DNA from 3 places in the Neorhizobium sp. NCHU2750 genome. Region 1 is predicted to be linked to each of the others. Evidence: predicted binding sites of a transcription regulator. Region 1 holds the regulator's gene; each other region holds the start of a gene.
The links. The regulator LexA, encoded in region 1, represses DNA repair genes until DNA is damaged. The targets are predictions, from matches to a motif close to TGTTCNNNNTGTGTTCNG.
Positions count from the first base shown of each region.

Region 2: a site for LexA is predicted at 1,365-1,382, ahead of NCHU2750_RS10590 (ATP-dependent helicase). Genes of this name have one in related genera too.
Region 3: a site for LexA is predicted at 2,037-2,054, ahead of NCHU2750_RS28500 (ImuA family protein). Genes of this name have one in related genera too.

Region 1 is NZ_CP030827.1:2,052,079-2,055,355, reverse strand. Features, by position in the region: gene NCHU2750_RS10115 (ComEC/Rec2 family competence protein) at 1-1,173, shown strand, start outside; gene lexA (transcriptional repressor LexA) at 1,154-1,867, opposite strand; gene NCHU2750_RS10105 (VOC family protein) at 2,064-2,936, shown strand; gene kdsA (3-deoxy-8-phosphooctulonate synthase) at 2,939-3,277, shown strand, end outside.
Region 2 is NZ_CP030827.1:2,164,471-2,167,747, forward strand. Features, by position in the region: gene NCHU2750_RS10580 (TetR/AcrR family transcriptional regulator) at 119-679, opposite strand; gene NCHU2750_RS10585 (nuclear transport factor 2 family protein) at 726-1,187, opposite strand; gene NCHU2750_RS10590 (ATP-dependent helicase) at 1,422-3,277, shown strand, end outside.
Region 3 is NZ_CP030831.1:113,542-116,818, forward strand. Features, by position in the region: gene NCHU2750_RS28490 (SOS response-associated peptidase family protein) at 1-715, opposite strand, end outside; gene ligD (non-homologous end-joining DNA ligase) at 771-1,832, opposite strand; gene NCHU2750_RS28500 (ImuA family protein) at 2,115-2,867, shown strand; gene NCHU2750_RS28505 (Y-family DNA polymerase) at 2,788-3,277, shown strand, end outside.

The DNA of each region.
Region 1 (3,277 bases):
GGCATCATCATGACGTCGCTGATCGGCAGTCTCGCGACGACGATGTTCTCTGTGGAGCATTTTCATCGGATCGCGACCTATGGGCTTGCGGCCAATCTCGCCTCCATGCCGATCATCAGTTTTTTGGTCATGCCGGCAGGGCTCATCGCCATGCTACTGATGCCGTTCGGCCTTGATGCGCCCTTCATCTTTGTCATGGCCAAAAGCCTGGACTGGGTGATCGTCATCGCCAGGCATGTAGCGGGCTGGGGAGGCGACTTTACCGTCGGGCAGCAACATTCCTCGTTTCTGCTCTTCGGCGCTTCAGGCCTGCTGCTTCTGACGCTGTTGCGCACCCGGCTCAGATATCTCGGCCTGCCGCTGATTGCGGTCGCCCTCTGGCTCTTCCTGCAGCCATGGCCGGAACCGCCGTCCAGCCTGCTGATTGCCGAAGACGGCACGCTGGTGGGACTTCGCAGGGAGGGCGGTATTGCGGTCAACCGGGCGAAGGTGCCGGATTTCATCTATGGACAATGGCGCCGCGCACGACGGCTGCCCGACCCGGAAGCGCCGATCATTCGCGACGAGTGGCGCGATAAGGATATGCCGAAGGAGGTCCCCAAAGGCCTTTCGCAGAACAGGGCGAAAACTGGCGCTGCCCGCCTGCCGAAAGCCGTCATCGAGCGTGCGCGGGATCGCATGGAGGTCACGAGCGCGGACCGCTTCGAATGTCAGCCGAAAGCTTGGTGTGCGATCATGTCTCCGGATGGTGTCATCGTCGTCGTCATCGAGGATAGCCGCTTCACCGGTGTGGCCTGTGATGTCGCGGGGCTCGTCGTTGCGCCGCGCGCTCGGTTCGACGAGTGCCGCTCGGGGACGCCATTGCTCAGCGGCAGGACGTTACGCAATACGGGTGCGGTCGAGATCGACTTTGCCGGGTCGCCGATCGCCGACGAATGGATCATCGAAACGGCAATGAGCGCCTCTGCCCGGCCATGGACCGTTCATCGCCAATATGACTGGCATCGCGGCATCTATGATGCGTCGCTACCGCCATGGCTGGTCAGGCCTTCACAAAACAGTTCAATCGAAGACGACCTGTCCGTCGACGTTTCCGCCATGGGCGCGGGAGGCGATTTTCAGGACCAGCAAGGCTTTGCCGATCCTGCTGATTTCAATGATAGCGGCGAATGAGGCCGACCAGCTTGCCCTGCACCTTGACCCGGTCAGGCGGGAAGATGCGGGTTTCATAGGCGGGATTAGCAGCTTCAAGCGCGATCGATCCACCCTTGCGGCGGAAACGCTTCAGCGTTGCTTCCTCGTCATCGACAAGGGCAACGATGATATCGCCGGGATTGGCGGTGCTGCCGTTGCGGATGATGACGGTATCGCCATCGAGGATGCCGGCCTCGATCATCGAATCGCCCTTGACCTCGAGCGCATAATGCTCACCGGCGCCGAGCATTTCGACCGGAACGGAAATGTCGTGGGTGTTGTTCTGGATGGCCGAGATCGGCACGCCGGCGGCGATGCGGCCCATCACGGGGACGCTCGCCGAGGCGCTGTCATTGGCCGGGGCCGCGGGTGCGGCAGGTGCCGGCGGTTTCTTGCCGAGGCTGCCCTCGATGACGCTCGGCGAAAATCCGCGCTTCGGCTGCAGCGTCGGCACATAGGCCTCCGGCAGCTTGATGACTTCGAGCGCACGGGCCCGGTTCGGCAGCCTTCGGATGAAGCCGCGCTCTTCCAAAGCGGTGATCAGGCGGTGGATGCCCGACTTCGATGCGAGATCGAGTGCATCCTTCATTTCATCGAAAGAAGGTGGAACGCCGGACTCCTTCATGCGTTCATGAATGAACAAAAGAAGTTCCTGTTGCTTCCGGGTCAGCATTTTGATGCACCTTCAGATTTGAAACAAATGCAGAACGAACACTATATGTTCCATATGTGTTCCGCAAGTCCCTAAATTTTCGTGAAAATATGATAACTTTCCGAGATGGCTGATAACGTTCTCGGCAGAAAGCTACTTGCGCTCCCCGACGGACTGACCAATTTATTTTCGGCGGATCAGAGTCTGGGGGACATGCGTGACTGCTAAGAAAATCGATCATCTCGTTTTGCCGGTCGGCAATCTGGTCCAGGCGCGCGAGCGGCTGTCGGGGCTGGGCTTTACTGTTGCGCCTGATGGTGTGCATCCGTTCGGGACGGCCAATGCCTGTATCTTCCTTGAGGACGGCACCTATCTGGAGCCGATCGCGCTTGCGGACCGGCGCAAGGCGGGCACCGCTGCCAAGCGCGGCAATGTGTTTGTCGAGCGAGACATTGCCTTTCGCGGCAAGCGTGGGCGTCAGGGGCTGTCGGCGATCGTGGTCGCTAGTGACGACGCTTCCGATGATCACCAGCGTTTTGTTGAAGGTGGGGTTTCGGCGGGCGAGCCGCTGGAATTTGCCCGCATCATTAAGTCACCGGAGGGAGACGAGCGGGAGGGGCGCTTTCGCCTCGCTTTTGCGGCGCTCGAAGGTGCGTCCGAATTTTTCGCCTTTGCCTGTCAGCGCGTCGTTTCCTTTCCGCAGGACATGGGGTCCCTGAGGGTGCATGCCAATGCGGTGACCGGGCTGAAGGAAGTCGTGCTTTCCTCAGGTGTGCCCGGCGATTCCGCCAGGCTGTTGCAATCCGTCCTGTCGGTTTCTGCGCAGGAAGGGGAGGCCGGGCTGGTGTTTGCCGGCGAAAATGCCAGGGTCCGGGTGGTGGACGCAGATCAGCTGCATCAGGAATTCGGGCCTGCCGCCAAGCTGCATGGGGCTGAGCTTTGCGGGCAGGCGGTGATCTTCCGCACCGCCGATCTGGCCGTGACAGAGATCACCCTTGCTGCTAATGACGTCGCATTCATCCGCCGGGATGGACGCGTGCTTGTGTCGCCGTCGCCCGGCCAAGGCGTGTTTTTCGGTTTCGAGGAATGAAAATGGCAGTGTCCCCCAATTCTGAGGTTTCGGTCGGAGAAGGCGCAAACAAGGTTGTGTTCTCCAATGCCGGCAAGCTTTCGCTGATTGCGGGCCCCTGCCAGATGGAGAGCCGCGATCACGCCTTCATGATCGCCGGCAACCTCACGGAGCTCTGCGCCAAGCTCGGCATCGGGCTTGTCTACAAGTCGTCCTATGACAAGGCGAACCGTACATCCTTGTCGGGCAAGCGCGGCATCGGGCTTGAGAACGCGATGGAGATCTTTGCCGACCTGAAGAAGGAATTCGGCTTCCCGGTTCTGAGCGACATCCACACGGAAGAACAGTGCGGCCTGGTGGCG
Region 2 (3,277 bases), 110 kb from region 1:
AGGATGTCGATCCTAACCTCACGAAATTTCACGCTTATGTCAGAATGAATGCAACCTTGTGGATGAAACGTGAGCGGGCGCCGAAAGGCATAGCGCCCGATCCACGAAATCCGACACGCTATGAGCGCGTCACCTCGATGCGATGACGGCACGCGTCCATTGCCCGGATGAAGACCTCCGGATCGTCGAGCGACCGGGACAGGACGATCGCCCCCTGAATGGTGAGGACGGCATCCTCCGCGCTCCGTTTTGCGTCCGCAGATGAGGCGCCTTCCCTTTCCAATGCGGCAGCCAGCGCCGCAATCCATCTTGCGAAATAGTCCCTGATCGCCGCCGCGAAACGATCGCGGGTGGCGTCGAGCGCGAAGGCACCGACCAGGCAGACACGGCCGCCCGAGCGAAAATAGCGGGTCACATTCAGCCACATCCGGGCGATCGGTTCATCCGAACCGCCGCTCTCCAATGGCAGGAATATCTCCCGCTCGAACCATTGGTCGACATCGGCCAGCACCGCGGCAGCCATCTCCTCCTTTCCGCCGGGAAAGAAATGATAAAGGCTGCCCTTGCCGATCCCCGTTCGCTCGGTGATGCGGTTGAGGCTCGTCCCTTCATAGCCGAGTTCGCGAAAGACTTCCGCCAGAAGCGGCACGACATCCGCACGTTCATATTGTGTCTTCAATCCAATCCTCACAAGCCAGGGCCAGCTTCACAAGCCAAAATCGGCTTCACAGGCCAAGATCGGAAAGGCCGGGATGATCATCCGGCCGACGGCCGCGTGGCCAGTGAAATTTACGCTCGGTGGCCTTGATCGGCATGTCATTGATACAGGCAAACCGCCGCTGCATCAGGCCCGCAGCATCGAATTCCCAGTTCTCATTGCCATAGGAGCGAAACCAGTTCTGGCTGTCGTCGTGCCACTCGTAAGCAAACCGAACGGCGATCCGATTGTCCTTGTGGGCCCATAATTCCTTGATCAGCCGGTAGTCCAGTTCCCTGTTCCACTTGCGAGTCAGGAACGCGACGATCTCTTCGCGCCCGGTGACGAATTCCGAGCGGTTTCGCCACTGGCTATCCGGTGTGTAGACGAGCGAAACTCTGGCGGGATCGCAGCTGTTCCAGCCGTCTTCCGCAAGACGGACCTTGAGAGTTGCGGTTTCATCCGTGAACGGGGGCACAAGCGGCGTCATTGAAATCTCCCTTTAATGTACCGAATGGAATTCAATGTACCATAAGGTACAACTCCAGGCAAGAATTTTGGTATGCGCATATCCGCGCACCGGGCCCGGAGGTTGGTCAACCGCGTCAGGATGAGCATGCCGAGGCTGCCGAAATCTCCGCCCGGCCACAGATTTCCGCCCCGGATCCGGAATGAAACCAGAACATTATCTGGTCTTTCGGCCTCGAATCACTACATTGGCCGCATGAGTAACAGTTTCGACGACATCCCGTTCTTCGACGAAGAGCCGGAACCCGCGCCCCGCAAGCCGCAGCAGGCCACGGACCGCCAGCAGCCGGCCACGAGCGGCCCGGCAGCCTGTGGGCCTATGGCGGGTGGGCCTATGACAGGTGGATTGGGCATTGCCGCCCGTGCCATGGCGGCGCGCGATGGCGCACGCCCGGCCCCGGACTATCTGACCGGCCTCAACCCGGAACAGCGCGAGGCTGTCGAAACGCTGGATGGCCCCGTCCTCGTCCTGGCCGGCGCCGGCACCGGCAAGACCCGCGTGCTGACCACCCGCATCGCCCATATTCTGGAAACCAACCGCGCCTTCCCGAGCCAGATCCTCGCCGTCACCTTCACCAACAAGGCGGCCCGCGAGATGAAGGAACGTATCGGCGTTCTCGTCGGCGGCGCCGTCGAAGGCATGCCCTGGCTCGGCACCTTCCACTCGATCGGCGTAAAAATCCTGCGCCGCCATGCCGAACTGGTCGGCCTGCGCTCCGATTTCACCATTCTCGACACCGATGACGTCGTCCGCCTCATCAAGCAGCTGATCCAGGCCGAGGGCCTCGACGACAAGCGCTGGCCGGCAAAGCAGTTCGCCGGCATGATCGACGGCTGGAAGAACAAGGGCCTGCTGCCGCACGACATCCCGGAAGGCGATGCCCGCGCCTTCGCCAACGGCAAGGGCCGTGAACTCTACGCCGCCTATCAGGCGCGCCTGCGCACGCTCAACGCCTGCGATTTCGGCGATCTTCTGCTGCATCCGATCGCGATCTTCCGCAAGACGCCGGATCTGTTGAAGGAATATCACCAGAAATTCCGCTACATCCTGGTCGACGAGTATCAGGATACCAACACCGCTCAGTATATGTGGCTGCGCCTCCTCGCCCAGCGCCCAAAGGGCGTGCCGCAGAATGTCTGCTGCGTCGGCGACGACGACCAGTCGATCTATGGCTGGCGTGGTGCGGAAGTCGATAACATCCTCCGCTTCGAGAAGGATTTCCCCGGCGCCAAGGTGATCAAGCTGGAGCGCAACTACCGCTCCACCGAACACATCCTCGGCGCCGCCGGCCACCTGATCGCCCATAACGAAGGCCGGCTCGGCAAGACGCTGTTCACCGACCGGGTCGACCCCGACGACGAGAAAGTCATCGTCCACGCCGCCTGGGACTCGGAAGAGGAAGCCCGCGCCGTCGGCGAGGAGATCGAGCGCCTGCAGCGCGGCGATAATACCAATGGGGATGGCAAGAAGCACGCGCTGAACGATATGGCGATCCTCGTCCGCGCCTCCTTCCAGATGCGCGAATTCGAAGACCGCTTCGTCACGCTCGGCCTGAATTACCGCGTCATCGGCGGCCCGCGATTCTACGAACGGCTCGAGATCCGCGATGCCATGGCCTATTTCCGCCTCGTCTGCCAGCCGGCCGACGATCTGGCCTTCGAGCGGATCATCAACACGCCGAAGCGCGGCCTTGGCGATACGACCGTGCGCTACCTGCATGATTACGCCCGCGCCCGCGATATCCCGATGTTGCAGGCGGCCGCCGATATCATCGAGACGGACGAGCTGAAGCCGAAAGCCCGCAAGGCGCTGTTCGACGTGATTCAAAGTTTCAGGAACTGGCAGGAACGGCTTGAAAACACCGAACATACCGAACTTGCCGAACAGATCCTCGAAGAGTCGGGCTATACCGACATGTGGAAGAACGACAAGTCGGCAGAGGCACCGGGCCGCCTCGATAACCTGAAGGAACTGATCCGCTCGATGGAAGCCTTCGAATCGATGCGCGGCTTCCTCGAACATGTCTCGCTGGTCATGGATGCCGAGCAGAA
Region 3 (3,277 bases), on a different replicon from region 1:
ATGGTTCGCGCGACGAAATGATCAACGCATCATCTGGCAAAGGCCGTGCCAGATCTTTGGCTTCGTCCCATGGCGCCTGCATCCACACCTCGGTCTCCTCTTCGGTCAGGAGAAGAACAGGCATCGCCTTCTCATGGATAGGCTTCACGAGATTGTTGGGATCAGTGGTCAAAAACCCATAGAGGTCGTCGGTCGTCGGCCCATCCTTCACCTTGCGGACGCTCTGCCATTGCGGGACATGGATGCCGGCGAAGAACATCAGCGACTTTTCCTCGTCCCGTGCAAACCAGGCGTTCGGCACGTTCCCCCCGGATTGCTGGCTGGCGGGATCGGGTTCGGCGAAGCTGGTGACCGGGACGAGGCATCGGTGCTCAACACCAAACCATCGTTTCCAGTGTGGGAAGGTGAGCTTGCGGACGTTGGTCGTGCCGCGGTCCGCCTCCATGCGGATGAGCTCTTCAAGATCGGCGGGCTTCCCTTTGGCTTTCAGTTTTTCGGCCTTGGCTTTGGCGGCCTTTTCCAAGGTGAACCGCGGCGAGGGAAGACCCCATCGCGCATGTGCCAATTGTTTCCTCCCATCAGCGGTGTTGCGGACAATCGGTCCCATCTGATCGGGGTTCATTTGATAGGCTGGCATGAGGTTGATGAGGCTCTCGGCGTCCTGAGCCCATTTTGAAACCCAGTCCTTGTCCTCCATCCGATAGAGATTACACATGCGACCCCCTCCGCTCGACCAAATACGGCTACTCTAGCGCATGTCGCTTGTTTCGCTAGTCGAGCTGGTAAACGTCGGCATTGTCTTGCCGTTCCCGCAGGCCCTTGTACGACGGATGACGGAGTTTCCCGTCCGATGTCCAGGCGCGAAACTCGATCTCGGCGATCAGGGTAGGCTGGACCCAGACAATGTCGGCAGTTCCGGAATGGGGCAGGGGCGGCTGCTTTCGCTTCCATCGCAGCGTGTCCAGTATCTTCCGCAACCGGATGATCTCGGCTCCCTTGAAGCCCGTGCCGACGCTTCCGACGTGGACGAGATCGCCATCGCGGTAGGCGGCGAGCGCTAACGAGCCGAAGCCGGCTGGGTACGATGCGGACCTCTCATAGCCGACGATGAAGAAAGCCTCGCTCTGGATGCATTTGACTTTTACCCAATCCCCGGTCCGGCCCGAACGATAGGGCTGATCGAGGCGCTTGCCGACGATGCCTTCCAGGCCGAGGCGGCAGACATGCTCAAGCAGGACAGCTGGCTCGGCATCGAATGTTTCTGATATCCGAATGGCGCTGGCTTCATTCGTTGGGCCGTTTATCGTGTCCTCGAGAAGGTGTCGGCGCGAACGGTATTCAACACCGCGCAGATCGTGCCCATCCAGATAAACAAGATCGAAAGCGTAAAGAACGGCGTGGGAGGCGCGCCTGCCAGCTTGTTTGCCGAATGCACCCAGCGATTGCTGCAGCAGCCCGAAATCCGGCCGCCCCTCATCGTCGAGCACGACGGCTTCCCCATCGATAATCATCGTCGCCGGCCCCAGCGCTCGGGCGGCCTGCTCTATGGCCGGAAACCGATGTGTCCAGTCGTGGCCGCCGCGAGTAAGGATCCGGATCCGCTGGGGCTCGATATGGACCGCAAGGCGATAGCCATCCCATTTCAGCTCCCAACTCCATTCGTTTCCGGTGGGAGGCTTAGCCTTCAATAGGGCCAGCGCCGGCTCGACGCGATCAGGTATGGGATCGAAGAGGAGCTGTGGTTGAGCTGGATTACGCTTCCTGCGCGGCTTTGAGCGGATCGGCGGCTCGGTGTCGCGAAGGAGGGGTTTTGATCTCGGAGGCCTCGTCATCCGGCCAGTTCATCAGAAAAACCTTAATAATACTGTGACTATCCCTATATTGTCCCCGCTATTCACCGATCAGGAGATAAGACTGCAGAAGCCAGCGAAATTTCTTGGTCGCAGCTATTCACCTGATTCTCATGAAGAATCTCGAACTTCTAATGTTCGGAACAATACTCGTACGTTTTTGCCGCCTTGACTCCTTTCTCATATGGGAACAAAAACAGAACATTGACATTTGCACGACATGAAGTCGCCCTGCCAACACGACCTTGAAGGGAGCCGTGAACAATGACTGCTGCCCGCGAAAGGGTAATCTGCGATCTGCGGGAGCGTATTGCATTGCTCGAAACCAGCACGGCGAAAAAAGCCGGTTGGTTGCCATTTGGCGTGCCGGAGATGGATGGGGTTCTGCCTGGCGGCGGCCTTGCTCATGGCGCGCTTCACGAATTTGCCGGTGGTGGATCGGGCACCGTCGATGGTGCGGCCGCTGCTCTTTTTGCAGCCGGCATAGCGGCACGGACGAAGGGGCCGATCGTGTGGTGTCTGACGCGACCAGATCTGTTTTTCCCCGCGCTTGCGCAGGTCGGACTGCATCACGACCGGATAATCTTCGTCGAGTCCGACAAGGAGGAAGACGTGCTCGCCAATATGGAGGAGGGGCTGTCCTTTGGTGGGCTCGGCGCCGTCGTCGGTGAACTCGTTCGCCTGCCGATGGTCAGCTCGCGCCGCCTGCAGCTGGCGGCCGAGCGCACGGGGACAATGGCATTGGCTGTGCGTCGTTGGAGGCGGCAGACAGAGGCCAATGATTTCGGGCAGCCGACGGCGTCGACCACGCGGTGGCGGGTGAGCGTGATGCCATCGGAGGATTTGCCAGTGCCGGGTGTGGGGAGGGCCCAATGGTTGCTGGAATTGATGCGCGTGAAAGCGGGTGAATGTGCTGAGTTTCTCGTGAGGGCGTGCGATGACAAGGGTTGTCTCGATCTATCTTCCGGATCTGCCGACGGATCGCATTCGTCGCGCCGATCCATCCATTCCGCCTGAACAGGCGATCGCGGTGATCGCCAGGAGCGGCTCGAAACGCTGGGTATCGGCGGCCGACGCAGCCGCCAGACAAGCCGGCGTTCATGTCGGCATGCCGGCTGCGAAAGCACAGGCGCTGTTTCGCGGCCTGATGCTGGTCGATGCGGATCCTGCTATGGATGCCGCAGCGCTCGAACGCATCACCCTCTGGGCGCTGACGCTTTATTCCCCGATCGTCGCGGTCGATGGGATCGATGGGATCGTCATGGACACAGAGGGTGCCGATCACTTGCAGGGCGGAGAGCTGCCGATGGTGACGAAGATCGCCAATCAGTTCCTAGCAAGGAAACTCACTCCCCGGGTCGCGATCGCCGACACCTGGGGTGCAGCACACGCCTGCGCCCGTGCCATCAGCCGCGAAACGGTCATAG